4 regions of the Streptomyces sp. NPDC057616 genome follow, and region 1 is predicted to be linked to each of the others. Evidence: riboswitches for the same ligand, from Rfam matches in the RefSeq annotation. Region 1 holds a riboswitch; each other region holds the start of a gene.
The links. Region 1 has a riboswitch for cyclic di-AMP ahead of ACFU97_RS28805 (C40 family peptidase). Riboswitches for the same ligand answer to the same signal wherever they lie in the genome.
Positions count from the first base shown of each region.

Region 2: it holds a riboswitch for cyclic di-AMP, as region 1 does, so the genes downstream of both, ACFU97_RS40140 (M23 family metallopeptidase) here and ACFU97_RS28805 (C40 family peptidase) in region 1, are expected to answer to the same signal.
Region 3: it holds a riboswitch for cyclic di-AMP, as region 1 does, so the genes downstream of both, ACFU97_RS37515 (M23 family metallopeptidase) here and ACFU97_RS28805 (C40 family peptidase) in region 1, are expected to answer to the same signal.
Region 4: it holds a riboswitch for cyclic di-AMP, as region 1 does, so the genes downstream of both, ACFU97_RS32025 (transglycosylase family protein) here and ACFU97_RS28805 (C40 family peptidase) in region 1, are expected to answer to the same signal.

Region 1 covers NZ_JBHVGU010000025.1:43,676-50,863, forward strand. The annotation lists gene ACFU97_RS28770 (adenosylmethionine--8-amino-7-oxononanoate transaminase) at 1-504, opposite strand, end outside; gene bioB (biotin synthase BioB) at 497-1,693, opposite strand; gene ACFU97_RS28780 (8-amino-7-oxononanoate synthase) at 1,841-2,968, shown strand; gene ACFU97_RS28785 (DUF397 domain-containing protein) at 3,030-3,257, opposite strand; gene ACFU97_RS28790 (helix-turn-helix domain-containing protein) at 3,267-4,127, opposite strand; gene ACFU97_RS28795 (ATP-binding protein) at 4,341-4,799, shown strand; gene ACFU97_RS28800 (DUF6328 family protein) at 4,814-5,302, opposite strand; gene ACFU97_RS28805 (C40 family peptidase) at 5,385-5,858, opposite strand; cyclic di-AMP (ydaO/yuaA leader) riboswitch at 5,862-6,073, opposite strand; gene ACFU97_RS28810 (hypothetical protein) at 6,412-6,720, opposite strand; gene ACFU97_RS28815 (ATP-dependent Clp protease proteolytic subunit) at 6,728-7,188, opposite strand, start outside.
Region 2 covers NZ_JBHVGU010000049.1:17,631-24,818, reverse strand. The annotation lists gene ACFU97_RS40155 (MarR family winged helix-turn-helix transcriptional regulator) at 1-431, opposite strand, end outside; gene ACFU97_RS40150 (dihydrofolate reductase family protein) at 495-1,628, shown strand; tRNA gene ACFU97_RS40145 (tRNA-Met) at 1,678-1,751, shown strand; cyclic di-AMP (ydaO/yuaA leader) riboswitch at 2,060-2,217, shown strand; gene ACFU97_RS40140 (M23 family metallopeptidase) at 2,229-3,251, shown strand; gene ACFU97_RS40135 (aldo/keto reductase) at 3,406-4,356, shown strand; gene ACFU97_RS40130 (PrsW family intramembrane metalloprotease) at 4,375-5,694, opposite strand; gene trmB (tRNA (guanosine(46)-N7)-methyltransferase TrmB) at 5,766-6,638, opposite strand; gene lhgO (L-2-hydroxyglutarate oxidase) at 6,731-7,188, opposite strand, start outside.
Region 3 covers NZ_JBHVGU010000041.1:25,355-32,542, reverse strand. The annotation lists gene ACFU97_RS37525 (M16 family metallopeptidase) at 1-1,358, shown strand, start outside; gene ACFU97_RS37520 (M16 family metallopeptidase) at 1,355-2,743, shown strand; cyclic di-AMP (ydaO/yuaA leader) riboswitch at 2,934-3,097, shown strand; gene ACFU97_RS37515 (M23 family metallopeptidase) at 3,110-3,886, shown strand; gene ACFU97_RS37510 (GntR family transcriptional regulator) at 4,075-4,770, shown strand; gene ACFU97_RS37505 (HPr family phosphocarrier protein) at 4,933-5,214, opposite strand; gene ACFU97_RS37500 (GNAT family N-acetyltransferase) at 5,423-7,188, shown strand, end outside.
Region 4 covers NZ_JBHVGU010000030.1:44,863-52,050, reverse strand. The annotation lists gene ACFU97_RS32050 (glycoside hydrolase domain-containing protein) at 109-936, shown strand; gene ACFU97_RS32045 (SurA N-terminal domain-containing protein) at 1,093-1,743, shown strand; gene ACFU97_RS32040 (nucleoside triphosphate pyrophosphohydrolase) at 1,800-2,801, shown strand; gene ACFU97_RS32035 (cytochrome P450) at 2,788-4,026, opposite strand; gene ACFU97_RS32030 (transglycosylase family protein) at 4,230-5,213, shown strand; cyclic di-AMP (ydaO/yuaA leader) riboswitch at 5,409-5,578, shown strand; gene ACFU97_RS32025 (transglycosylase family protein) at 5,582-6,250, shown strand; gene eno (phosphopyruvate hydratase) at 6,560-7,188, shown strand, end outside.

The DNA.
Region 1 (7,188 bases):
CCCGCCCTCGGGGTCGCACACCGACATCGGCTGCCAGGTGTCGCCGTGGTAACCGCCGCGCCAGGTCAGCAGCCGCCGCTTGGCGGGCCGGCCCAGCGAACGCCAGTACTGCAGGCACATCTTGACCGCGACCTCGACCGACACCGATCCCGAGTCGGCGAGGAAGACATGCTCCAGACCATCGGGCGACATGTCGACAAGGAGCTTCGCGAGCCGGACGGCGGGCTCGTGCGTGAGCCCGCCGAACATCACATGGCTCATCCGCCCCAGCTGCTCGCGCGCGGCCTCGTTGAGCACCGGGTGGTTGTAGCCGTGGATCGCCGACCACCAGGACGACATCCCGTCGACCAGCTCGCCCGAGCCGTCCGCCAGCCGCAGCCGCAGCCGCACCCCGCTCGCCGACTCCACGACGAGCGGTTCGGCCCGGCCGGGCATGGGGCCGTACGGATGCCACACATGCCGCCGGTCCAGCTCCAGCAGCTCGGGGACGGGCAGGTCAGGCATTGGGCGCGAGGTCCGTTCCGGCACCGCGGCGGCGTACGGCGACCAGGTCGGAACGCAGCTCGTTGGCAGCGGGCACGGCCGCGGCCGTACCGCACACGCCGCCGCCCTCGTGCGACCCGCACCCGGCGTCCTCGTGGGACTCGCAGCCGGCGCCGGCGTGGGAGCCGCAGCCGCCGCCCGCCGTCGCCCGGTGCTCCGGCAGCGTCACCTCTCCGGCGCCCTCCACCTCGAACCCGGCGTCCGCGATCATCTCCAGGTCGGTCCTGCCCGCCTGCCCCTCGCTGGTGAGGTAGTCGCCGAGGAAGATCGAGTTGGCGAGGTGCAGCGCGAGCGGCTGCATCGTGCGCAGATGCACCTCGCGGCCGCCCGCGATGCGCACCTCGACGTCCGGGCACACGAACCGCACCATCGCCAGGATGCGCAGGCAGCGCTGCGGGGTGAGGTGCCACTCCGTGGCCAGCGGGGTGCCCTCCATCGGGATCAGGAAGTTCACCGGCACCGAGTCCGGGTCCAGCTCGCGCAGCGAGAAGACGACGTCCACCAGGTCCTCGTCGCTCTCGCCCATGCCGGCGATCAGACCCGAGCAGGCGGACAGCCCGGCGGCGTGCGCCTTGGACACCGTGTCCACCCGGTCGGCGTACGTGTGGGTGGTCGTGATGTCCCCGTACGTCGCCTCGGACGTGTTCAGGTTGTGGTTGTAGGCGTCCGCGCCCGCCTCACGCAGCCGCTCGGCCTGGCCGTCGGAGAGCAGGCCGAGACAGGCGCACACCTCGACGCCCTCGTTGCCGTCCTTGATCGCCTTGATGGTGCCCGCGACCCGGTCGATGTCCCGGTCGGTCGGACCGCGCCCGGAGGCCACCAGGCACACCCGCTTGGCGCCGCCGGCCAGTCCCGCGGCGGCGGCCTGCGAGGCCTGCTCGGGCTTGAGCCAGGTGTACTTGAGGATGTCGGCCTTGGAGCCCAGGCGCTGCGAGCAGTACGAGCAGTCCTCGGGACACAGGCCCGACTTGAGGTTGACGAGATAGTTGAGTTTCACCCGTCGGCCGAACCACTTCCGGCGCACCTTCCCGGCCGCGGCCACCACGTCGAGCACGTCGTCGTCCGAAGTGGCGAGAACGGCCAGAGCTTCCTCGCGGGTCGGCAGCTCGCGCCGAAGCCCCTTGTCCACCAGCGTGTTCAGCAGGTCCATGAGAGCCGATCCTGTCCTACCGACCCGCTCCGGGCCAAGGAGAGAAGGAACAAGAGAGTCACTTCGTCGTGTGTGTATTGCCACATCATGGGGTGGCGCCCGTCCGGCTAGTGTCTGTCCACTGCCTACAAAAGTCCCGGAGGAGTCATGGCGTTCGGCTGGATCGACGAACAGGCGCGCCAGCGCCGTCGCGCCGGACTCGTACGGACCCTGCGGCCGCGTCCGTCCGGCTCCCCGCTCCTCGATCTCGCGAGCAACGACTACCTGGGTCTGGCCCGCCACCCCGAGGTCACCGAGGGCGCGGCCGCGGCGGCGCGGACCTGGGGCGGCGGCGCGACCGGGTCCCGGCTGGTCACCGGCACGACCGAGCTGCACACCGAGCTGGAGCGCGAGCTGGCGGACTTCTGCGGCTTCGAGGCGGCCCTGGTCTTCTCCTCCGGCTACGCCGCCAACCTCGCCGCGGTCGCCACGCTGGCGCCGCACGGTTCGCTGATCGTCTCCGACGCGGGCAACCACGCCTCCCTCATCGACGGCTGCCGGCTGGCCCGGGGCGCCAAGCAGGTGGTCGGGCACGCCGACCCGGAGGCCGTGCGCAAGGCGCTGCGGACGCACGAGGGCCCGGCCGTCGTGGTGTCGGACACCGTCTTCTCGGTCGACGGTGACGCCGCCCCGCTGGCCGAACTGGCCGCCGCCTGCCGTGAGCGCGGCGCGGGACTGCTGGTGGACGACGCCCACGGCCTGGGCGTCCTGGGCGAGGGCGGCCGGGGTGCCGCGGACGCCGCGGGACTCGCGGGCGCGGACGACCTCGTCGTCACGGTCACGCTGTCCAAGTCGCTCGGCAGCCAGGGTGGAGCCGTCCTCGGTCCCGCCAAGGTCATCGACCATCTCGTCAACGCGGCCCGGACGTTCATCTTCGACACGGGACTCGCACCCGCCGCTGCGGGCGCTGCCCTCGCGGCCCTGCGGCTGCTGCGCCGCGAGCCGCAGCGGGCGGCACGGGCGCGCTCGGTGGCCGCCGAGCTGCACGCACGGCTGAGCGCCGCGGGTCATGAGGCGGTACGCCCGGACGCCGCGGTGGTCTCGGTGCGCGCGCCCTCCCCGGAACAGGCCGTGCAGTGGGCGGCCGACTGCCGTACGGCCGGCCTCGCCGTGGGGTGCTTCCGTCCTCCTTCCGTGCCCGACGGCATCTCACGGCTGAGGCTGACCGCCCGTGCGGACCTGACCGGGGCAGAGATCGAACGCGCTGTCCTGGTGATCGGCGAGACGCGACCATGAGTCGGCGTGACACGGCCGTGTACCGCGCGATGCAGGACTGATCAGGACTGATCAGAAATGGTCAGGACACGACTGCGGCCGTGAAGTCCGTCCAGCTCTCGGGGGAGAAGAGCAGGGCGGGACCGCTCGGGTCCTTGGAGTCGCGCACGGCGAGCAGCCCGGCCAGGGGCCCGGAACAGGGTCGCGCCGTTTCGACGCAGTTGTTCGCTCCGGTGCTGTAGCTGCTGCGCAGCCACCGCACACCGTGCAGATCGGTACTGGAAGGAACGTGCCGAGGAGGTGCAGACATGGTGCCTCCTTACGCGCCGTCACCTATCGCGGCGATGTAATCCAACGAGTCCTCGGGCGAAAGGGCGTGGGACTGGAGGTCCTTGAAGGCCTCGCTGTAAGCCCGGAGGTCTTCTTTCCGTTCGAGGTAGAGGCTACTCGTCAAGTGGTCGAGAACAACCACGTCCAGATCAGAAGTGCTCGAAAACGAGAAGATTACGAAAGGCCCCGTGACGCCGACATGCGCACCGGCGGCGAACGGCAGTACCTGCAGCCGCACTTGAGGCAGATGCGCCGTGTCCAGCAGGCGCCGCAGCTGAAGCGCCATGACGTCGGGGCCACCGACCTCCCGGCGCAGCACCGCCTCGTCCAGCACCGCGCTCAGGCTCAGCGGCCGGTCCGAGCGCAGAACGTCCTGCCTGGCCAGCCGGACCTCGACCAGCGCGTCGAGATCGGCGTCCTCCAGCCCGCCGACCGCCGCCCTGGTCACCGCGCGTGCGTAATCGGGCGTCTGGAGCAGACCGGGCACCACGGACGTCTCCAGCGTGCTCATCGCGCTCGCCTGGGACTCCAGGCTGATGAAGTCGCGGTAGGTGGGCGGCAGCACCCCGCGATAGGCGTGCCACCAGTGGTGCCGGCCGCCGCTCTCGTCGGACCCCGCCAACACCAGCAGCAACTCCCGCAGTTGGGCGTCGGAGACGGCGTAGACGTCGAGAAGTAACCGCACATCGGCCGGTTTCACCCCGCTGGCGCCGGTTTCGATGCGGCTCACCTTCGACTGGTGCCAGCCCGCGAGCCGGGCCGCCTCACCACTGGTGAGCCCCGCACTCGCGCGCAACTCACGCAATTCGGCGCCCAGCTTCCGGCGGCGCACCGCGGGACCGTGCTGCATGCGCTACTCCTTACTCCTTCCGGGCCACCCAAATACGGTCTCCCGTCGCAGAGTTCACCGCATCGAGCGACAGATATATGCATATCTTGGTGGATCGCCACCCGTGACAGGCGCAGTAATGGCAGTCTGGCGACGAAGCACCAGTCCGGGACCGTACTCGAACCATCCGCTCCGTGTCGGACTCCGGCCCCGTGGGAAAGGGACGACCGCGCCATGGCAGACCATCTGGAAGCATCCGTCACTCTGCCGAGCGAGCCCGCCTCGGTCTCCGCGGCCCGCGGCTACGTCGTCGACACGCTCGCGGAGTGGGGGCTTCCAGCGAGCAGCGACACCGCCGAGACCGTCCGGCTGATCGTCTCCGAACTGGCCACCAACGCCGTACAGCACACCTTCGGGCAGTCACCCACCTTCACGGTGGACATCCAGCTCCACCGTGACGAGGAGCTGCGCATCGGTGTCACGGACTCCCACCCCCGCTTCCCGAAGCGGCTGCCCGCCGCCGTCCAGCAGGACAACGGCCGGGGCATGGTGATCATCCGCTGGCTGGCTGCGGAGTGCGGCGGACGGCTGCGGGTTCGGCCCACCAGGGAGGGCGGCAAGACGGTCTCCATCGAACTGCCGTGGACCGCCCCGGCGGAGCCCGTGACGGCAGGAGGGCAGCAGGAGCCGTAGCGGAGCGGCTGGGCTCAGTCGGACGCGGCGGCACGGCGCACCAGCCGGGGCAGCAGTCCCCACAGTCCGAGGCACACGCAGAGGGTCGCGGCACCCGCGGCCGCCCCCGCGGCGCGGCTGTGCGTCGTCACATCGACCACCAGCAGCACCGATCCGGTGAAGGCGAACATCAGCACACCCATGCCGACCGTGGCGAGCCTCGACGAGACCTGCACGATGTGCGGCTTGGCGCCGCGCCGGAAGAGCGAGCGGTGCAGCGCGGCGGGCGCGGTGAACAGCGCGGCCGCGAGGACCGTGAGCAGCAGCGTGATGACGTACGTGCCGCGCTGGAGCGCGTCGAGCGACGGGAAGCGCTGGGTGAAGGCCAGGCTCAGCAGGAAGGCGAAGAGGATCTGGACCCCGGTCTGGACGACGCGCAGCTCCTGCAGCAGCTCGACGAAGTTGCGGTCGGCGCGCTCGAGCGGCGTCTCGTTGCGCGCGGTACAGCGACGGTGCTCGGACATGTCCTACGGGTATCCCGCCGAGCCCGGGTCAGGCCCCGCGGGGACGGCGGCGTGTCAGGTCGCCGCCGTCCCCGCGGGAGAGTCAGCTGACCCGGCCGTACCAGACGCTCTTCGTCCAGATCTTCTGCAGTTTCACGACATCGCCCGTCTTCGGCGCGTGCCAGATCTTCCCCTTCCCCGCGTAGATGCCCACGTGGTAGACGCTGGAGCCCGAGTGGAAGAACACGAGGTCTCCGGCCTTGCGGCTCCTCGCGGAGATGTGGTGGGTCCGGTTGTACTGCTGGGCCGCCGTGCGGGGCAGCTTCTTGCCCGCCTTCTTGAACGAGTACAGCGTGAGCCCGGAGCAGTCGAACCGGCGCGGCCCTATGGCGCCCCACTTGTACGGGGAACCCTTTTTGGAGGCCGCGATCTGAAGTGCCTTCGTCGCCGGCGTGGCGGCCGCGGCGTCGGAGGCGACACCCGGGACCACGATGGAGCCGCCCACTGCGGCAATGGTGAGAGCCGAAGCCGTACCGGCCCGGACCATGAGCGACGGGACACGATTGAGCGCAGTCATGCGCAACCCTTCGTCAGCCGCCTGTGAAGGATGACCTGTCGGATTCGGGCTGGCGAAGTTGCCCGGCCGCTGACGCGGCTTCACCCCAAGGGCTGCTCGACCCGGCCATGGCGTGACCGTTCCGGCGACCCGTCGTGCTTGGGTCCTCCACTCCTGCCGATCCACTCCTGTCGACCAGTCATCCGCGCGGCGGCAGGACTCGGCGTCCGCCCGGATCGCCCCGCCGCTGCGGCGGGGGCTTGTCGTCAGACAGGGATCTTCGCCTACCGATGTCCGAAAATCCCAATGGAACCGGGGATTTGTGTTGTTACTCACCACTCGCCCGTTCGGGTGGACACCCCTGTGTTCGAACAGGTGTTGAGGGCCCGGACGAGCCTCGGACCAGCGGCGGAACGCTCCATTCCGCCCTGAGGGCACGCGCGTTGCGCAACTTGGGCGGTCGAAAAATTGGACCTGTGTCTACTCCAAAAGGCGGTACCTCATTTGGTCCGTTTAGAGGCCGGTCCGGACACCTCGCCGTCGAAGCGCGGTGTCCGGGCCGTCCGAGCGTGCGTCAACTGTCGGGGTGTGCGGGCACCGTGACCCGCGCCGTACGCCGCTCGCCGTCCAGCACCCGCAGGGCGCGGACCAGTGTCGGCGCGTGCACCTCGGTCTCGCCGCGCTGGTGCATCAGCGCCAGCGCGTCGCGCAGCTCGACGGCCTTGCCGACCAGCGCCTGCGCGGCCCGCAGCCCGCGGTAGGTGTCTCCGTGGCGCGCCGGATTGATGCGTCCGAGCAGGTCGACGACGTCGAGGTAACGGTCGATCAACTCGCCCTCGGCGCGCGTGAGGGCGGGCAGCGGCGGCAGTTCGGGTGGCAGCACCGGTCGCTCACCGCCCGGTGGGCGGGGCGAGGGTGGCCTTACGGCTGGTGACGATGCGGTCCACCAGTCCGTACTCCAGCGCCCCTTGGGCGTCGAGGACGTGGTCGCGCTCGATGTCGGCGCTCACCTGCTCGTGGCTGCGCCCGGTGTGCCGGACGAGCATCTCCTCGAGGCGGTCCCGCGTCCGTGTCATCTCGTCGGCCTGGATGGCGAGATCGCTGGCCTGGCCCTGGACCGGTTCGTACAGGGCCGGCTGATGGATCATCACGCGCGCGCCCGGCAGCGCGAGCCGCTTGCCGGGCGTGCCGGCCGCGAGCAGCACCGCCGCGGACGACCCCGCCTGCCCCATGCAGATCGTCTCCACGTCGCACCCGACGAAGCGCATGGTGTCGTAGATCGCGGACATGGCCGTGAAGGAGCCGCCGGGGGAGTTGATGTAGAGCGAGATGTCGCGGTCCGGGTCCTGGT
Region 2 (7,188 bases), on a different contig from region 1:
ATCCCCGAGAAGATGTCCTCCAGCTGTTCCACCTGCTGCGGGGTCAGCCGGTCGAAGAGCAGGGAGCGTACGGTCTCCACATGTCCCGGCGCCGTCCGCTCCAGCACGGCCATCCCCTCGTCCGTCAGTGTGGCGAAGCTGCTGCGCTTGTCCGATGTGCAGTCCTCGCGGCGGACCAGGCCGTCCTTCTCCAGCCGGGTCACGGCGTACGTCAGTCGGCTGCGGGTGATCTTCGACCGCTCGGCCAGGTCGGTCATGCGCAGGCTGCGCCCGGGCACCTCGGAGAGGTTGGCCAGGATGGAGTAGTACAGGTGCGGCATGCCGGCGTCCTGCTGGAGCTGCCGGTCGATCGCGTCCTCCAGGAGGTGCGTCGCGGCGATGTACGCGCGCCAGGCGCGCTGCTCCTTGGAGGTGAGCCAGCGAGTCGTCATACCCCCAGTGTAGGTTTGTTTCAAACTTGAACCAAGCGGTCCGTCCGAGAGTGAGCGCGTCCGATGCCGTACCCCCACGTCCTGCTGTCCGCCGCCGTCTCGCTCGACGGCTACCTCGACGACACCGGCCCCGACCGCCTCCTGCTCTCCAGCCCCGCCGACTTCGACCGCGTGGACGAGGTGCGGGCGTCGGTCGACGCGATCCTGATCGGCGCCGGCACCATCCGCGCCGACAATCCGCGGCTGCTGGTGAACTCCCCGGAGCGCCGGGCCGCGCGGATCGCGGCGGGGCGGCCGGAGTACCCCCTCAAGGTCACCGTCAGCGGTTCCGGCGAGCTGGACCCCGGCGCCAGGTTCTGGCACACCGGCGGCGACAAGCTCCTGTGCACCACCGACAAGGGCGCCGAGCGGGCCCGCGCGCTGGGCCTCGCCGCCGACGTCGTCGCGCTCGGCCCCGACCTCGACTGGCGCACGCTCCTCGCGCATCTGCACGACGAGCGCGGCGTACGGCGCCTGATGGTCGAGGGCGGCGGCACCGTCCACACCCAGCTGCTCCAGCAGGGCCTCGCCGACGAACTCCAGCTCGTCCTCGCCCCGCTCTTCGTGGGCGACCCGGACGCGCCCCGCCTCTTCGGCCCCGGCGCCTACCAGGGCGGCCGCCTGCGCCTCACGGAGACGCGGCACATCGAGGACGTCGTCTTCATGCGCTACGAGCCCACCGCCCCCGGCGCCGGCCCGCTGCCCACCGCCGCCGACCACCACTGGCTGGCCCTCGCCTGCGAGCTGGCGGCCCTGTGCCCGCCCTCCCGCACGGCCTTCAGCGTGGGCGCGCTGATCGTCGCCGCCGACGGCACGGAGCTCGCCCGCGGCCACTCACGCGAGGGCGGCGACCCCGTCGTGCACGCCGAGGAGGCGGCCCTGGCCAAGCTCGACCCGGCCGATCCGAGGCTCGCGTCGGCCACGGTCTACAGCAGCCTGGAGCCCTGCACCCAGCGTGCCTCCCGGCCTAAACCGTGCGCCCGGCTGATCCTCGACGCGGGCGTACGGCGAGTGGTCACGGCCTGGCGGGAGCCCGACACCTTCGTCGCGGGCGCGGACGGCAGCGGCCTGCTGGCGGCCCGGGGCGTCGAGGTCGTCGTACTGGCGGAGCACGAGGAGCAGGCCAAGGCGCCCAACCGTCATCTGCCGGGCTTCTGAGCCGTGGCGTCGGCGGTCCCGCGGATGGCGTATGCTGGTGTCACACCGACGCGGGGTGGAGCAGCTCGGTAGCTCGCTGGGCTCATAACCCAGAGGTCGCAGGTTCAAATCCTGTCCCCGCTACTCAAGGCCCAGGGCCGGAATCCGGAAACGGATTCCGGCCCTGGGTGTTTCCGGCGCGCATGGCCGTCACCGGGCCCTCGTCACCTGCGGTGACCGTCCGACCGCTTTCCGCATAACGACTGACACACCGTCAGAACGGGCGGGGTTTCCGGGGCGAGGCCAACTCGCCCGTTTTTCGCCTCTCTTGGCCCGTACGTCCAGGCCAAAAAGCATTAATGATCAAGCAGAACAGCTTGGAATCGGCACCCCGGGTCTATTAACGTTCGATAACGCAGCGCGGTCGTCCCAGCCGTCACAAGAGGCGGCTCCGTGCGCACGCGCCGAATCCCGCAAGGGAACCGGGGAACCACCACCCAGGGGTGAATCGCGCGGATGCCGTCGTGGAGCCACGACCGGTATACGCGCGTAGGAGACCTTCCTGCTCCGAACCCGTCAGCTAACCCGGTAGGCGAGAAGGAAGGAAAGGAGCGCGCCCACGTGGCGTCCAACCCGCCTGCCCCGGCACCGTTCGTGCCGAGCACCGAGCCCTTCGGCTTCCCCGGCCCCCGCTCCGACGAGGGTCCGTGGGAGGAGTGGAACCCCACCGAGGACTCCGTCGCCCCGGTCCGCGGCCGGCACCGTGTCGCCAAGCAGCGCGGCGGCGGACTCGCCCGCAGCTCCACGGTCCTCGGCGTCGGCGTCATAGCCGCCGTCGGCGCGGGCGGTATGGCCAGCGCCAACACCGGCAAGCCCCCGGTCTCCATCTCCATGCCCGACCTGGGCTCCGTGGGCCACATGTTCGGCGGCTCCGCCGAGACGCCCAAGGGTTCGGCCACCGCGCTCAGCACCGTCGGCGTGAGCACCGAGGACACCGAGCAGGGCGCCCGGGACGCCGGTCAGGCGCTGCGCGACCGCATCATGGCGCAGGCCGAGAGCCAGCAGGTCCAGGTCGACAGCAAGGCCCAGTCCGTCACCGAGGCGGCCCTCGCCAAGCAGGTCGACGACGCCGCCGCCAAGGCGGAGAAGGAGGCCGCGGCCAAGGCCGCCGCCGCCAAGGAGAAGGCCGAGGCGGAGGCCAAGAAGGCCGCCGAGGCCGCGCGCCTGGCCGAACTGGCCAAGCAGTACAAGCTCCCGGTCGTGTCGTACACGATCACCGGCACCTTCGGGCAGCCCGGCTCCATGTGGTCCTCCGGTTACCACACGGGCCTCGACTTCGCCGCCCCCACGGGCACGCCCATCAAGGCCGTCCACAGCGGCACCGTCACCGAGGCCGGCTGGGCCGGCTCGTACGGCTACCGCACGATCGTGACCCTCGACGACGGCACCGAGCTGTGGTTCTGCCACCAGTCGTCGATCAGTGTGAGCGTGGGCCAGAAGGTCAGCACGGGCGAGGTCATCGGCCGCGTCGGCGCCACCGGCAACGTCACCGGCCCGCACCTGCACCTCGAGGTCCACCCGAACGGCCAGGCCGAGGGCATCGACCCGATGACCTGGCTGCGCGGCAAGGGCCTCACCCCTTGATCCACGCCGGGACCCCGGTGGTCCTGGCGGCTTCCCCCCGACGTCAGGGCCGCCGGCGGACGCGCGCGCGTCCGCCGCGCACCCCGTCCCGGTTTACGTGATCTTTGCGGCACCGGCGGAATGGGCCGCTCCGGCGCCGTCGTTGACGTCCAGCATGACGTCTCCTTCTCTGCGCAAGCTCGGCTCCTCCGGCCTCGAGGTCTTCCCGCTCTGCCTCGGCGGCAATGTCTTCGGCTGGACCGCCGACGAGGCCGCTTCCTTCGCCGTGCTCGACGCCTACGCGGCCGCCGGCGGCAACTTCCTCGACACCGCCGACTCCTACTCGGCGTGGATCGACGGCAACCAGGGCGGCGAGTCGGAGACGATCATCGGCCGGTGGGTCAGGGCGCGCGGCAACCGCGACGACGTGGTCATCGCGACCAAGGTCAGCCAGCACCCCGAGTTCCCGGGCCTGACGGCCGCCAACATCAAGGCCGCCGCGGACGCCTCCCTGCGCCGCCTGGGCACCGACCACATCGACCTCTACTACACGCACTTCGACAAGCCCGAGGTGCCGGTCGAGGAGATCGTCGGCGCGCTCGACGAGCTGGTGCGGGCCGGCAAGGTGCGGCACATCGCCGCCTCCAACATCTCGCCCGAACGGCTGCGCGCGTCCCTGGAGTTCTCCGACCGCGAGGGCCTGGCCAAGTACGTGGCGCTGCAGCCCCACTACAACCTGGTCTCGCGCGACACCTACGAGGGCGAGCTCCAGGACGTGGCCGCGCGCTACGGCCTCGCGGCCGTCCCGTACTACGCCCTGGCCGCCGGCTTCCTCACCGGCAAGTACCGGCCCGGCACCACGGTCGACAGCGCGCGGGCGGGCCGGGTGGCGCAGTACCTGGACAGCGAGCGGGGGCGGCGGGTGCTGACCGCGCTCGACGAGATCGCCCAGGCGCACGGTGCCGCGGTGCCCACGGTCGCCCTGGCCTGGCTCGCCGCCCGGCCGACGGTCGCCGCGCCGATCGCGTCCGCCCGCACGGTGGAGCAGCTGCCGGCCCTGCTGGCGGTGGCGGAGCTGACCCTCACGGACGCCGAGCTCGCCCGGCTGACGCGGGCGTCGGCCTGATCACCCGGCCGGGCCGCCCTACGACTGGTACGGGTTGTACGCGGGATTCGGGATCGCCGGGTACCCGTACACCCCGTACACCGGCCAGGGCGGCGCGACCACGGGCACCGCGGGTGCCGTCGCGCGCGCCGCGTAGTCGAGCGCCGGGCGGGCCACCTCGCGGCGCCGCCACAGCTCGTACAGCAACTCCCGTTCCCTGACGACGAAGTCCGCGCCGGCGCGGCCGTGGCGCCCCCGGTGCCGCAGGAAGGCCAGGGAGGTCGCGTACGCCTCGTACTGGGTGACCTGGCGCGCGGCCGGCCTGCCGCCGTAGTGGGCGGCGTAGTCACGGGCCAGCCGTCGGGCCCGCATCGAGCCGAGGGCGAAGGGCTCGGCGGGCGAGAGCCAGCCGGCGACGGCGTAGGCGGGCAGTTCCTCGCGCACGGTGCGCAGTTCGCGCTGGCGCGTCCAGATCACCAGCCAGGTCAGCAGGCCGAACGCCGGGACCATGAAGGCGGCGTAGACGGCGAAGAAGCCGTACTCGCCGAAGGTCGACGAGCCGTTCCAGATGGCGTGCATGCCCATCGCGAGCAGCAGGCCGGAGAGCGGGACGAGGACCCGCCGCAGATGCTGGCGCTCCGAGGCGACCGCGGCGAGGCCGAAGCCGATTCCGGTCAGCACGGTGAAGAGCGGGTGCGCGAACGGCGACATGACGATGCGCACGAAGAACGTCGCCGCCGTGACGGAGGCGATGCCGCTCTCGCCGGTGAGCTGGTCGGTGCCGAAGGCGGTGCCCAGATAGAGGATGTTCTCGGTGAACGCGAAGCCGGTGGCGGTGACCCCGGCTATGACGACGCCGTCGACGATCCCGGTGAAGTCCCGTCTGCGGAACAGGAAGACCAGCAGGACGGCTGCCGCCTTCGCCGACTCCTCGACGATGGGCGCTATCACCGTCGCGCCGAGGGTGTCGGCGCTGGACGGGTCGGCCGTCGCCGTCGCTATCCACTTCGTGGCGAAGCTGTTGGCGACGATCGCTATAAGCGCCGCCGCGCAAGCCCCCCAGGCGAAGGCGAACAGCAGGTTGCGCCAGGGGCCGGGGGCGACCCGGTCGAGCCAGCGGAAGGCGGCCACGAGCAGGGGCACGGGCAGCACCGCCAGCCCCAGCCCCACCAGGAACCCCTCGGTGCCGGTCTGCTGGCGCACCAGGGCCAGGATGACGAGCCCGGAAAGGGCGAGAAGAGTGCTGAGGGCGCCGTACCGCACCCATCTGCGCTGCCACCAGTGCGCATGCCTGAGGGCACCACCGGCCGGGCCGCCGGACTGCGGCGGATGCGTCGGGTACGGGGGACTGCTGGCCACGGCATTGACCCTAACGAGGCAGGGCGCCGCCCGCGACGGTACGTCGGATTGCCCGTGCGGCCGCAGGGGGTTCAGGCGCCGGTGGGGGGCTGGTTGCGATGCTGTACGCGACGGAAGAGCAGGTCGTTCACGACATGTCCCTTCTCCAGACCCTGGCCCTCGAAACGGGTCAGCGGCCGGAAGTCGGGACGCGGCGCGAAACCGCCGTCCGCCTGTGTGTTCTCGAACGCCGGGTGCGCGTCCAGCACCTCGAGCATCTGTTCGGCGTACGGCTCCCAGTCGGTCGCGCAGTGCACGATGCCGCCGGGTCTGACACGGGTCGCCACGAGGTCGAGGAACTCCGGCTGGATCAGCCGCCGCTTGTGGTGGCGCTTCTTGGGCCAGGGGTCGGGGAAGTACACGCGCAGCCCGTCCAGCGAGTCCGGGCGCAGCATCTCGCGCAGCAGGATGATGGCGTCCCCGTTGCCCACCCGGACGTTGGACAGGCCGGTCTGCTCGGCGAGGTTGAGCAGGTTGCCCTGGCCCGGGGTGTGCACGTCCACGGCGAGGATGTTCGTGTCCGGGTCCGCGGCGGCCATCCGCGCGGTCGCCTCGCCCATCCCGAAGCCGATCTCCAGCACGACGCGGCCGGTGTTGCCGAACAGCTCGGTGAGATCGATCGTCCGCTGCCCGTCGATGTCCAGCCCCCACTGGGCCCACAGCCGCTGCAGCGCGTCCGCCTGCCCCGCCGTCACGCGGCTGCGCCGCGGCTGGAAGCTCCGGATCCGCCGCTCGAAGTGCGACCCCGCGGGATCGGCCTTCGGCCCGTCGGGAAAGCGCGGCTCTCCCTTGGCCCTGGTGTGCCGGACGGAGACACCGGGGGCGTGCCGGGAGAGCTCGCCCGGCTCGTCGTGAGCGGGGTCGGCGGGCCGGGGGACGTCGGAGGCATTGAGCGAGTCAGACACAGTGGGGTCGATTTTACGGGGGCGGCGAGGGTGGGCGGCGGCGACGGCCCTGTGGCACGGGGCACGCCCCGCACCGCGGTCACCCCGTGGTCTCAGACCGCGCCCAGCATCACCAGTGCCCGCCTCGCCACCTCCCGCCCGATCGGCAGGGAGGCGGTCGCCGCCGGCGAGGGCGCGTTCAGCACGTGCACCGCGCGGGGTCCTTCCTTGATCAGGAAGTCGTCGACCAGTGAGCCGTCCCGCAGGACCGCCTGGGCCCGCACCCCCGCGTCCGTGGGCACCAGATCGTCCTCGCCCACCGCCGGCAGCAGCCGGCGCACCGCCGTCGTGAACGCCCCCTTGGACACCGACCGCAGCATCTCTCCCGCGCCGTACCGCCAGTGCCGCCGGGCCATCCGCCACGCCCCGGGCCAGGCCAGGGTCCCGGCCACCTCCCGCGGCCGTACGACGCCCCAGCCGTACCCCTCGCGTGCCAGCGCCGGCACCGCGTTGGGGCCGACGTGCACGCCGCCGTCGATCCCGCGCGTGAGATGCACGCCGAGGAACGGGA
Region 3 (7,188 bases), on a different contig from region 1:
CCGGGGGCCTGACAGCGACGGAGCACCGCCTGGCCAACGGCCTGCGCGTGGTGCTCTCCGAGGACCATCTGACCCCGGTCGCGGCGGTGTGCCTCTGGTACGACGTGGGTTCCCGGCACGAAGTCAAGGGGCGTACCGGCCTGGCTCACCTTTTCGAGCACCTGATGTTCCAGGGCTCGGGACAGGTGAAGGGCAACGGCCACTTCGAGCTGGTGCAGGGTGCGGGCGGTTCGCTCAACGGCACCACCAGCTTCGAGCGCACCAACTACTTCGAGACCATGCCCACCCACCAGCTGGAGCTCGCCCTCTGGCTGGAGGCCGACCGCATGGGCTCCCTGCTCGCCGCCCTGGACGAGGAGTCCATGGAGAACCAGCGGGACGTCGTCAAGAACGAACGCCGGCAACGCTACGACAACGTGCCCTACGGCACGGCCTTCGAGAAGCTCACCGCCCTCACCTACCCCGAGGGTCACCCCTACCACCACACCCCCATCGGCTCCATGGCCGACCTGGACGCGGCGACGCTCGAGGACGCGCGCGCGTTCTTCCGCACGTACTACGCGCCGGGCAACGCGGTCCTGTCGATCGTCGGCGACATCGACCCCGAGCAGACGCTCGCCTGGGTCGAGAAGTACTTCGGTTCCATCGCCGCGCACGACGCCAAGCCCGCGCCCCGGGACGGCTCGCTGCCCGACGTGATCGGCGAGCAGCTGCGCGAGGTCGTCGAGGAAGAGGTCCCGGCGCGCGCCCTGATGGCCGCCTACCGGCTGCCGCACGACGGCACGCGCGCGTGCGACGCGGCGGACCTCGCGCTCACCGTCCTCGGCGGCGGCGAGTCCTCCCGCCTCTACAACCGGCTCGTACGGCGTGACCGTACGGCCGTCGCGGCCGGGTTCGGACTGCTGCGCCTCGCCGGAGCCCCCTCGCTGGGCTGGCTGGACGTGAAGACCTCCGGTGACGTCGAGGTGCCGGTCATCGAGGCCGCCATCGACGAGGAGCTCGCCCGGTTCGCCGAGGAGGGCCCGACGGCCGAGGAGATGGAGCGCGCCCAGGCGCAGTTGGAGCGCGAGTGGCTCGACCGGCTCGGCACGGTCGCGGGCCGCGCGGACGAACTGTGCCGGTTCGCGGTCCTGTTCGGCGACCCGCAGCTCGCCCTCACCGCCGTGCAGCGCGTCCTGGAGGTGACGGCCGAGGAGGTCCAGGAGGTCGCCAAGGCGCGCCTGCGCCCCGACAACCGCGCGGTGCTCGTCTACGAGCCCGTCTCGGCGGAGGCCGCCGAGGACGCGAATCCCCCGGAAGACCCCGAGGCCGAGGCCACGGTCGAAGCCGGCGACGACAACGAGGAGGCGGCCAAGTGACCGAGCTCGCCACGATGGAGTTCCACCCGCAGCCCCAGGCGGGCGAGGCCCGGCCCTGGGCGTTCCCGGCCCCGGAGCGCGGCGCGCTCGGCAACGGCATGACCGTGCTGCGCTGCCACCGCCCCGGCCAGCAGGTCGTCGCCGTGGAGGTGTCCCTGGACGCGCCCCTGGAGGCCGAGCCGGCCGCCGTCGAGGGCGTCGCCACGATCATGGCGCGGGCCTTCTCGGAGGGCACCGACAAGCACTCCGCCGAGGAGTTCGCCGCCGAGCTGGAGCGCTGCGGCGCCACCCTCGACGCGCACGCCGACCACCCGGGTGTGCGCCTGAGCCTCGAGGTCCCGGCCTCCCGCCTGGCCAAGGCGCTCGGCCTGATGTCCGACGCCCTCAGGGCGCCCGCGTTCGCCGACAGCGAGGTGGAGCGGCTGGTCCGCAACCGCCTGGACGAGATCCCGCACGAGCTGGCCAACCCCTCCCGCCGCGCCGCCAAGGAGCTCTCCAAGCAGCTGTTCCCGGCGACGTCGCGCATGTCGCGCCCGCGCCAGGGCACCGAGGAGACGGTCGAGAAGATCGACGCCGCGGCCGTACGCACTTTCTACGACCGCCATGTCCGGCCCGCCACCGCCACCGTGGTGGTCGTCGGCGACCTCACCGGCATCGACCTGGACGCGCTGCTCGGCGACACCCTGGGCGCCTGGACGGGTTCCTCGGCCGAGCCCCGTCCGGTGCCGCCGGTGACCGCCGACGACACCGGTCGCGTGGTCGTCGTGGACCGCCCCGGAGCCGTCCAGACGCAGCTGCTCATCGGCCGCGTCGGCGCCGACCGGCACGACCGCGTCTGGCCCGCGCAGGTGCTCGGCACGTACTGCCTGGGCGGCACCCTCACCTCGCGCCTGGACCGCGTCCTGCGCGAGGAGAAGGGCTACACCTACGGCGTGCGCGCCTTCGGCCAGGTCCTCAGGTCCGCCCCGGACGGCACCGGTGCCGCGATGCTCGCCATCAGCGGCTCCGTCGACACGCCCAACACCGGCCCGGCGCTGCAGGATCTGTGGACGGTGCTGCGCACGCTGGCCGAGGGCGGCCTGACGGACGCCGAGCGCGACGTCGCCGTGCAGAACCTCGTCGGGGTGGCGCCGCTGAAGTACGAGACCGCGGCGGCCGTCGCGAGCACGCTGGCCGACCAGGTCGAGCAGCACCTGCCCGACGACTACCAGGCGACGCTGTATCAGCAGCTCGCCGCCACCGGCACCGTGGAGGCCACCGCGGCCGCCGTGAACGCCTTCCCGGTGGACCGCCTGGTCACGGTCCTCGTCGGTGACGCGGCCCAGATCAAGGAGCCCGTCGAGGCCCTCGGCATCGGCGAAGTCACCGTGGTGTCCGCCGAGTAGAGGCACGCGCGCGTGAGGGCCCTGGTGACGGATGCGTCACCAGGGCCCTTGTATGTCCGAATTGGGGGAGAGTTGCCTGTCTGCCCTGTGGGATGCGCTACAAAAGACCGGATCCGTTTGGGAATTGAAGACGGCTCTGCCTAGCGTCGTCCGGGCTGTTCGTCAGGCAGTGCGCCGCGCCCGCGGCACCGGACAGCCATCGCCGAGTCCCCGTACGGCGCGAGCCAGGGGAGCCGGGGACCCATCGCAGTCCCTGGGGTGAATCGGACGCCCGCGCTCCGGCGAGGGGGTCCGTAGGAGACCTTCCTGCTCCGAACCCGTCAGCTAACCCGGTAGGCGAGAGGGAAGGAAAGGACCAGCCAGTTCATGGCGTTCAACTGCGCCACCGGGAAGCACCGTCGTCCCAGCAGGATCAAGCGGAGCACCGTCAAGGCCGCCGGCGTCGCGGCCCTCGCCACGACCGGCATCGTCGGCGGTCTCGCCGCTCCCTCGTTCGCCGCGGAGAACTCGGTCGAGAACTCCGTCGAGCAGACCGGGCTCAACCCCGTCATCACCATCGGCAACACGATCGCCGACAAGATCGACGCCCAGGCCGAGGCCCAGAAGAGTGCCGCCGAGGAGGCCGCCCGCAAGAAGGCCGCCGAACAGGCCGCGCGCCTGAAGGCCGCCGCGAAGGCCAAGGCCGAGCGTGAGGCCAAGGAGCGCGCCGCCCGCGCGGCCGAGCGCAGGCGCCTGAACAGCTTCGTCGCCCCGATAGCGAACTCGTACGTCTCGACGGGCTACAAGACCGGCGGCTCCCTGTGGTCCTCCGGCAGCCACACGGGCATCGACTTCCACGCCGCGAGCGGCACGTCCGTGCACGCCGTCGGCGCGGGCACCGTCGTCCAGACCGGCTGGGGCGGCGCCTACGGCAACCAGATCGTCATCAAGATGCACGACGGCACGTACACCCAGTACGGCCACCTGTCGTCCATCGGTGTCTCGGTGGGCCAGACGGTCACCCCGGGGCAGCAGATAGGCCTCTCCGGCTCGACCGGCAACACCACCGGACCGCACCTGCACTTCGAGGCCCGTACGACGCCCGAGTACGGCTCGGACATCGACCCCGTCGCCTACCTGCGCTCGCACGGCGTCCACGTCTGACGAACCCGCGCGCGATCTCCCTCAGGCCCCGGCTTCCGAGCCGGGGCCTTTCGGTTTCGCCGGCCCCGGTGTCCAAAAAATATCCATGGATTCCCGCCCGCCGTCGGAAATTCCGGCCCCGTGCAATAGAGTCACCGGAACACACGTCAATCTTTGGCGTTTCACGGGGATTAAGTCGGAGGTCGGTCATGCGTATTCCGGCGCACTCGGTGTGCACGGCGATCCGGGACGACATCGTCGCGGGTGTCTACGAGCGCGGCAGCCGGCTCACCGAGGAACTCCTCGCCCGCCGCTACGGCGTCTCGCGCGTCCCCGTGCGCGAGGCGCTGCGCACCCTGGAGGCGGAGGGCTTCGTGGTGACCCGCCGGCACGCGGGCGCGTGCGTGGCGGAGCCGAACGAGCAGGAGGCCGCCGACCTGCTGGAGATGCGCATGCTGCTGGAGCCGCTCGCCGCCTCCCGGGCCGCCCAGCGGCGTACCGAGGCCCATCTGAAGGTGCTGCGCGGCCTGGTGAGGCTGGGGCAGGAGCGGGCCAGGCGGGGCACGAGTGAGGATCTGCGCTCCCTGGAGGGCTGGTTCCACGAGACGCTCGCCCAGGCCTCCGGCAGTCCCGCGCTGACCTCGATGCTGACGCAGCTGCGGCACAAGATCGCCTGGATGTACACCGAGGAGGCGCCCGCCAGCCCCGTGGAGTCCTGGGCGGAGCACGGCGCGATCGTCGACGCCGTGGCCCGCGGCGACGGCGAGCGCGCGCGTGCGGTGACGACCCTGCACACCGAGCGCTCCGCCGCGGCGCACCGGCTGCGGTTCGCCCCGGGCGGTGATCGCACCGACCGTGTGAGGACCTCGCAACATGCCGTAAACGTGACGGGCCTGCGGCATTAACATGCGCGCCGTATACAAAGAGGGTGGAATTGGCCGGGGGGTTATTTCTGCTGCCTTCGACCGGTAATTCCGCTGGCGTTGATCGGAATTTCTGCCGGGCCGGTGGGGGAAATGCGAAGGGCTCGCCCGATAATTCGGACGAGCCCTTCTGCGGTGGCGTGGTCAGACGGTCTCGGGAAGCTCCTCGAGACCCTCGGAGACCAGCTTCGCGAGCCGGTCGAGCGCCGCGTCGGCGCCCTCGGCGTCGGAGGCGAGGACGATCTCCTCGCCCCCCTGGGCGCCGAGGCCCAGGACGGCCAGCATGGAGGCCGCGTTGACGGGGTTGCCGTCGGCCTTGGCGATCGTCACCGGGATACCTGCGGCCGTGGCGGCCCGGACGAAGATGGAAGCGGGGCGGGCGTGGAGGCCCTCGGCCCAGCCGACGTTGACGCGGCGCTCAGCCATGTGATGCTGCCCTTCGGTGTTCAGGGTTGTCTAGACCAGTTTCCCACAACGTGAAGCATGTCCGGAGCGGTCCTCCGCTCCGTCCTGGAGGTGGGTCGTCGGGCCGCGGCCTCGGCCCGACTTCGTCCTTGTTCCGTTCTCGGCGACTGCCGTCCTCCCCACAGACTGCCTCGCGCCGTTGTCGGACGCGAGCCGTACTCTGGGGCCCATGCAGACCTCGTCGGACCGGCATGAGTACCCCGCCCACTGGGAAGCCGACGTGGTGCTGCGCGACGGCGGCACCGCGCGCATCCGCCCCATCACCGTTGATGACGCCGAGCGCCTGGTCAGCTTCTACGAGCAGGTCTCGGACGAGTCGAAGTACTACCGCTTCTTCGCGCCGTACCCTCGTCTGTCCGCCAAGGACGTCCACCGCTTCACGCACCACGACTTTGTGGACCGGGTGGGACTCGCGGCCACGGTCGGCGGCGAGTTCATCGCCACCGTACGCTACGACCGCATCGGCGCCGACGGAACGCCCGCCTCGGCACCGGCCGACGAGGCCGAGGTGGCCTTCCTCGTGCAGGACGCCCACCAGGGGCGCGGCGTCGCCTCCGCGCTCCTCGAACACGTCGCCGCGGTCGCCCGCGAGCGGGGCATCCGCCGCTTCACCGCCGAGGTGCTCCCCGCCAACGTCAAGATGATCAAGGTGTTCACCGACGCCGGCTACACCCAGAAGCGCAGCTTCGAGGACGGCGTCGTCCACCTGGAGTTCGGCATCGAGCCCACCGACCGCTCGCTCGCCGTGCAGCGCGCGCGGGAGCAGCGCGCCGAGGGCCGGTCCGTACGGCGGCTGCTCCTGCCCGGCTCCGTCGCGGTCGTCGGCACCGGCCGCACGCCCGGAGGTGTGGGACGCAGCATCCTCGACAACATCCGGGACGCCGGCTTCACCGGGTCGCTGTACGCCGTGAACAAGGCGCTGCCCGAAGAGGTCAAGGAGCTCGACGGGGTGCCGGCGTACCGCTCGGTGCGGGACATCGACGGGCCCGTCGACCTCGCGGTGGTCGCCGTCCCGGCCGACCACGTGCCCGAGGTCGTCACCGAGTGCGGCGAGCACGGCGTGCAGGGCCTGGTCGTCGTCTCCGCGGGGTACGCCGAGAGCGGGCCCGAGGGGCGCGAGCGCCAGCGCGAACTCGTGCGGCACGCGCGCACGTACGGCATGCGCATCGTCGGCCCGAACGCCTTCGGCATCATCAACACCTCGCCCGGGATACGGCTGAACGCCTCCCTCGCCCCCGACATGCCCCGCCCCGGCCGGATCGGGCTGTTCGCCCAGTCCGGCGCCATCGGCATCGCCCTGCTGTCCCGGCTGCAGCGCCGCGGCGGCGGAGTCACCGGGGTCACGGGCGTCTCGACCTTCGTGTCGTCCGGCAACCGCGCCGACGTGTCCGGCAACGACCTGCTCCAGTTCTGGTACGACGACCCCGACACCGACGTCGTCCTCATGTACCTGGAGTCCATCGGCAACCCGCGCAAGTTCACCCGGCTCGCCCGGCGGACCGCGGCCGCCAAGCCGCTGGTCGTGGTGCAGGGCGCCGGTTCGGCACCCCAGGGGCACGCGGTACGGGCCACGCAACTGCCGTACACGACGGTCTCCGCACTGCTCAGACAGGCCGGGGTCATCCGCGTGGACACGATCACCGAGCTGGTCGACGCGGGCCTGCTGCTCGCGCGCCAGCCGCTGCCGACGGGACCGCGCGTGGCGATCCTCGGCAACTCCGAATCACTGGGACTGCTCACCTACGACGCCTGCCTGTCCGAAGGGCTGCGGCCGCTGCGGCCGCTCGACCTGACGACGCAGGCGTCGGCGGGCGACTTCCACGCGGCGCTGTCGCGCGCCCTGGCGGACGACGCGTGCGACGCGGTGGTGGTCACCGCGATCCCGGCGATCGGTGAGGGCTCGACGGGGGACGCGGAGCTCGCGGAGGCGCTGCG
Region 4 (7,188 bases), on a different contig from region 1:
GGGACTCTTGTGATCTTCAGGGGTTTGCGTTTCCCGAACGCTTGACCGGCGCGGGATAGGTTGCGGTTCGTTTTCGCCGCGCAACGCACAACCAGGGGTGGGGTATTCATGGCCGGGCATCGGCAGTCGAAGAAGCGCAGATACATCACGTGGGGCGCCGCTGGTGCCGCCGTCGTCGCCGGAGCCGGGCTCGCCGCGCAGTCCTCCATGGCCGCCACCACCTGGCCCGCGCAGAAGACCTACACCGGCCGCGCCTTCGACACCTGCGCCGCGCCCTCCCTCTCCGCCATGAAGGCGTGGCACGGCGGCCTCTACGGCGCCGCCGCCGTCTACGTCGGCGGGAAGAACCGCGGCTGCTCGCAGCCCAACCTCACCGCCTCCTGGGTGAAGTCGGTCGCCACGGCCGGCTGGAAGCTCATCCCGATCTACGTCGGCGCGCAGCCGCCCTGCCAGTCCGGCTCCAACCCGGAGAAGCTCACCGCCACCACGGCCTCCACGCTGGGCAGGAGCGACGCCGACGACGCCGTCTCGAAGGCCTCGGCGCTCGGCATGAAGGCCGGCAGCCCGATCTACCTGGACATGGAGTCGTACGACATCACGAACACGTCGTGCAACAACGCCGTGCTCACCTATGTCCGCGCCTTCGACAAGGAGCTGCGCGTCAAGGTGTACCGCGCGGGCTACTACGGCTTCACCAGCTCCAGCGCCAAGGCGATCGCCAACGCCACCGACAAGACGGACCTGCCGGGCAACCTCTGGTACGCGCTGTGGGACAAGCAGAACACCACGACCGCGGACTGGCCGTTCGGCGCGACCCAGTTCACGGACCACAGCCGCGGCCACCAGTACCTGGTCAACAGCAAGGAGACGCGCAACGGCTACACGATCACCGTGGACCGCGACGCCTGGGACGGGCCGGTGGCCATCACGGGCTGACGCCCGCACGCGCGCGTGCACGCGTCGGGGGAGGGGACGGTGCCCGAAGTCGCGGTGAATCGTTGGTCGAATGGGTTGGCCAGAGCCTGGCCGCTGCATACCATCGATCACCGCAAGACTTTGTGCACCGTCGCACAATCTCCTCGGGAGGCTTCCTTGCACCGCCGCCGTCGCTCCGCGCTCGTCCTCACCGCCGCGATCGCCGCCGCGGCTCCCCTGCTCACCGCATGCGGAAGCGACGCGCATCCCGGCGCGGCCGCCGTGGTCGGCGGACAGCGGATCACCGTGGCACAGCTGGAGAACCGGGTGAACGAGGTGCGCACGGCGCAGCGCGCGGCCGTCAAGGACGACGCCCAGTACCAGCAGGCCGTCTCGCAGACCAGCTCCCTGACCCGCGACACCCTGCACAGCATGGTGCTCGACCGGGTGCTGCACCGGGCCGCCCAGGACGCGGACATCACGGTCACGCCCAAGGAGATCCAGCAGATGCGCACCGGCCTGGAACAGCAGGTCGGCGGCGCCAAGGCGCTCGAGACGGCCTGGCTCCAGCAGTACGGCGTCGCGCCCGGCCGCCTGGACGACAACCTCCGCCTCCAGCTGGAGGCGCAGAAGCTCGCGCAGAGCCTTGGCACCGACACCAGCAAGCCGCCCTTCTGGAACGCCCTGTCCAAGGCGTCCAAGGAGCTGCACGTCGACCTGAACCCGCGCTACGGCGCCTGGGACGTCCAGCAGAGCAGCCGCGTCGACGCCAAGACGCCATGGGTGCGCGAGGTCACGACGACCGGGACGCAGCAGCAGCCGGCGTAACCCCCTGCCTGTGGACAACCCGCGGTGCGGTCGGTGGCGTGGGTTACGTTCGGATCGTGCACGCAACCAGCTCCGCGGAGTCTCCCGGCCGCATCGTCCTGCTCACCACCAGCCACCGAGTCGCACCCGGCCTGCTGTCCTGGCCCGCCTGGCAGGCCCTGCACGCCGCCGACCGCGTGCTGTGCGCGGACGGCGCGCATCCGCAGCTGCCGTATCTGCGCGAGGCCGGCATAGCGGTCGCCGAGGACGCGCCCACCGCCGAGGAGCTGGTCGGCGCGTGCGAGGGCGGGCACACGGTCGTGGTCGTGGCGACGGGCGAGGGCGAGCCCGCGCTCACCGACGGCCTGGCGCGCCTCGCGGGCTCCGGTCGCGTGCGGATGCCGGAGCTGGAGCTGCTCCCCGCCTCCTACGACCTGCCGGGCGCCCGCCTGCTCGACCTCGTCCAGGTCATGGACCGCATCCGCGCCGAGTGCCCGTGGTCCTCCCGCCAGACCCACAAGGGCCTGGCGAAGTACGGCATCGAGGAGGCCTACGAACTCGTCGAGGCGATCGAGGACGGCGACCGCGACGAACTGCGCGAGGAGCTCGGCGACGTCCTGCTCCAGGTGGTCTTCCACTCCCGTATCGCCGAGGAGGACCCGGACGCGCCCTTCTCCGTCGACGACGTCGCCGCCGGCATCGTCGCCAAGCTCATCCACCGCCACCCCCATGTCTTCGGGGACGAGACCGCCTCGACGCCCGAGGAGGTCAAGGAGCACTGGCTGCGCACCAAGGCGGTGGAGAAGCAGCGCACCTCGGTCACCGAGGGCGTCCCCCTGGGCCAGCCGGGCCTGGCCCTCGCCGCGAAGCTGGCCTCCCGTACCCGGACGGCGGGCCTGGACGTCCCCCTGCCCCGGTCCGAGGGCATCGGCTACGAGCTGCTGGCCCTGGCGGTCCGCGCCGAGTCCGAGGGCGTGGACCCGGAGGCGGCACTGCGCGCGGCGGCCCGCGCCTACCGCGACGCGATCAGGCGGACCGAGGACGGCGCCCGCCGGGACGGGCCCGTCAGCCAGGGGTGAAGCGCACGGGCAGCTCCCGCAGCCCTCGCATGATGAGCCCGCCGCGCCAGCGCAGGTCGGCCGGGTCGGCGGCGAGTTCGAGGTCGGGCAGGCGGCGCAGCAGCGTCTCCAGCGCGGTCCGGGCCTCCAGCCGGGCCAGGGGGGCGCCGAGGCAGTAGTGGATGCCGTGGCCGTAGCCGAGGTGCTGGTTGTCGCGGCGGGCCAGGTCGAGGGTGTCCGGCCCGGTGAAGCGGGCCGGGTCGCGGTCCGCCGCCGCGAGGACGACCAGCACGGGGTCGCCGGTGGCGATGGACTGCCCGCCGATGGTGAGGGGTTCGGTGGCGAAGCGCCAGGTGGCCAGCTCCACGGGGCCGTCGTAGCGGAGCAGTTCCTCCAGGCCGGTGTCCAGCAGTTCCGTCTCGCCCCGCTCGACGGACTCCTGGAGCAGGGCCCGCTGCCCGGGGTTGCGCAGCAGCGCGTACATGCCGTTGCCGATGAGGTTGATGGTCGTCTCGAAGCCGGCGAACAGGAGCACGAAGCACATCGCGGCGGCCTCGTTCTCGGTGAGGTGCTCGCCGTGGTCGGAGGCGCGGATGAGGCCGGAGATCAGGTCCTCGCCGAGGTCGCCGCGCTTGCGGTGGATGAGCTCCGCGAGATAGCCGCGGATCTTCTTCACCGAGCGGGCGACCCCGCCGCGCGGTCCGCCGCCGTGCCGGATCATCATCCCCGCCCAGTCCCGGAAGTCGTCCTGGTCCTCGCGCGGCACCCCGAGCAGGTCGCAGATGGCGTGGATGGGCAGGGGGAAGGCGAACTCGTGGATCAGGTCGGCCTCGCCCCGCGCCGCGAACCGGTCGATGAGGTCGTCCGTCAACTCCTGCACCCGGGGCGTGAACTCGGCCACCCGGCGCGGGGTGAACGCCTTGGAGACGAGACGGCGCAGCCGGGTGTGGTCCGGCGGGTCGATGTTGAGCAGATGCGTCATCAGGTTGGCGCTGCGCTCGCCCGGGATGCCGGTCCGGCTCTTGCCCTGCGCGTCCTCGGCGTGGTGGTCGGGGTTCTTCGACAGCCGCCCGTCGGCGAGCGCCTGACGTGCGTCGGCGTAGCGGGTGACCAGCCACGCCTCGACCCCGCTGGGCAGCTTCGTCCGGTGGACGGGGGAGTGCTCGCGCAGCCAGGCGTAGGCCGGATAAGGGTCCGAGGCGAACTCCCAGGTGAAGAGTTCGGGTGCGGAGTTCGGGACGTTCACGGCACGACGGTATCGGGACCGGCCGGCGCTCGCGCCGCCGCCTTGAACCGGTCAAAGATGACACGCCTTCAACTATGTGATCTTCACGTGATCTACGCGGCATTAACTTGTGACAAGTGATCGTCAGCCGATACGTTCACCCACCAGTGCGCTGCCCAGATCCTGCGCCGCGCCGGTCAATGCTGTCTCCGAAAGGCCTCTGCATGCTCTCCGGGAACGGTCGACACCGTCGCCCCCGTCAGGCTCCCGCCATCATCGTCGCGGCCGGGGTGACCGGCTCCGCGATCGCCATCCCGCTGCTCGCCGCATCCGGCGCGAGCGCCGCCGACGGCGGCAGCACCTGGGACAAGGTGGCGCAGTGCGAGACCGGCGGAGCCTGGAGCCAGGACAGCGGCAACGGTCTCTACGGCGGCCTGCAGCTGAGCCAGGACGACTGGGACAAGTACGGCGGTCTCGACTACGCGACCCGGCCCGACCTCGCCAGCCGCAACCAGCAGATAGCCGTCGCCCAGAAGGTCCTGGCGGACCAGGGCGTGGGCGCGTTCCGCACCTGCGGCCTGACCACCGGGCTGAGCAAGGACTCCGACTCGGCGGACATCGACACCGGGGTGCTGGGCGGCGGCAGTGACTCGTCCGACTCCGGCGACTCCGGCAGCTCCTTCGGTCTGTCCAACTCCTCGGGCAACTCCTCGTCCGACTCCTCCGGTGAGTCGTCTTCGTCGGATTCGTCCGGCGGTTCCCTCCTGGACTCGTCCTCCAGCCCGTCCCCCTCGACCTCCACCGACAAGACGGACAACTCGGCCGAATCTACTGCATCTGCCTCGCCGTCCGACTCCCCGTCCCGTCGCGTCCCGAGCGCCTCGCAGGGGGGCGAAAGCTCCCCCACCGAGCGGGCGAAGACGGACGACTCGGACAACTCGCAGCAGTCCGCGGGCTCTTGGAGTCTGGTCGACACCGGTGCGCTCGGCAGCGGCCGTCATCGCGGCGCGAGCGCCGACGAGACCGAGACCGACGGCCACGCGGCCGGCACCTACACCGTCCGCGCCGGCGACACCCTCGCGTCCATCGCCGACTCCCGTGACGTGCGCGGCGGATGGCGCGCGCTCTACGACGCGAACAAGAAGGCCATCGGCAGCGACCCGAACCAGATCTCGGCCGGTCAGACCCTGCGTCTCGGTAGCGAATAGGGCGAAAATTAACGGGAGTTCACGTCACATTTCGCCGCGGAATGTCCGGTTTGGTGAAAGTGTGGGATGAGTCTCAGAAGCCCTGATCGTCTTTGAATTTCCGCGGATCGCGTGTCTACGGTCTACACCGCTCGTCAACACGAGCCCCGTCTGCCGCAACGCCGAATCCTGCCAGCGGCCGTACGGGAACAGTCGTCGCGTCATGCGCCGTAGGCAGGAGCGGGGGACCCAAGGTAAGTGCCCCACCGGGAAGTTGCCGGTGGCGGCTTGGGGTGTAGCCGTGCCGAGCGAGAGCGAGGCACGACCGGGCAACTCAACCGGCCCGAACCCGACAGCTCACCTCGCAGGCGTCGGTGAGGGGATCAACCATGCTGTTTTCCCGCCAGGGCAAGCACCGTCGTCCTTCCAAGGCCACCAGGGCCGCCGCGTTCGCCGGCCTCACCGGTGTCGCCATCGCCGCCCCGCTGATGGCAGCGGGCAACGCCTCCGCCGCGACCGCCTCCGAGTGGGACAAGGTCGCCCAGTGCGAGTCGGGCGGCAACTGGTCCATCAACACCGGCAACGGCTACTACGGCGGTCTGCAGTTCTCCGCCTCCACCTGGGCCGCGTACGGCGGCACCGCCTACGCCCCGCAGGCCAACCAGGCCAGCAAGGCGCAGCAGATAGCCGTCGCCGAGAAGGTTCTCGCCGCCCAGGGCAAGGGCGCCTGGCCGGTCTGCGGCACGGGCCTGTCCGGCGCCGCCTACAACGGCGCCGCCGCCTCGAAGCCGAGCACCACCACCCACTCCGAGTCGCAGGCCGCCTCCCGCTCCTCCGAGCGCCCGGCCGCGAAGTCGCAGAAGACCGTCACCACCCCGACCGGCAAGAAGGTCAAGAAGGGCGACGGCGAGTACAAGGTCGTCAAGGGCGACACCCTGAGCTCCATCGCCACCAAGCACCACGTGGCCGGCGGCTGGTCGAAGCTGTTCAAGCTGAACAAGGACATCGTCCAGGACGCCAACCTGATCTACCCGGGCCAGCAGCTGCACCTCAAGTGACAGCGGGCCGGTAGCCGGACCACAGCGCCCTGACAGCCGTGTCCTCCAGCATGGAGGACACGTGAGGGGCCGCCCCCGTCCCCACGGTCTCCCCGCCTCGGTGCGTGTTCCCCCGTACGCACCGGGGCGGGGTTCTTTCGTGCGCGTGCGCGCGTGCTTTCGTGCGGGTTTTTGTTCCGTTCGGAAACAATTTACTCTCGGTTCTGCTCAAGGGGTGGGCGACCGGCTGGCCGATCGGCCCCGGGCGGTTAGGCTCGTCTCGCAGAGCCACCGCGCTACTGCCGTAGCCGCGTCACATCCATGAAGGAGATGCTCGTGCCGTCCATCGACGTCGTCGTAGCCCGGGAAATCCTGGACTCCCGAGGCAACCCCACGGTCGAGGTCGAGGTCGGCCTCGACGACGGCAGCACGGGTCGTGCCGCCGTCCCGTCCGGCGCCTCCACGGGCGCCTTCGAGGCCATCGAGCTCCGCGACGGCGACCCCAACCGCTACCAGGGCAAGGGTGTCGAGAAGGCCGTCCTCGCCGTGATCGAGCAGATCGGCCCGGAGCTGGTCGGCTACGACGCCACCGAGCAGCGCCTGATCGACCAGGCGATGTTCGACCTGGACGCCACCGACAACAAGGGCTCGCTCGGCGCCAACGCCATCCTCGGCGTCTCCCTGGCCGTCGCCCACGCCGCCTCCGAGGCCAGCGACCTCCCGCTCTTCCGCTACCTCGGCGGCCCGAACGCGCACCTGCTCCCCGTGCCGATGATGAACATCCTGAACGGCGGCTCGCACGCCGACTCCAACGTGGACATCCAGGAGTTCATGATCGCCCCGATCGGCGCGGAGTCCTTCTCCGAGGCGCTGCGCTGGGGCACCGAGGTCTACCACACCCTCAAGAAGGTGCTGAAGAGCAAGGGCCTGGCCACCGGCCTCGGCGACGAGGGCGGCTT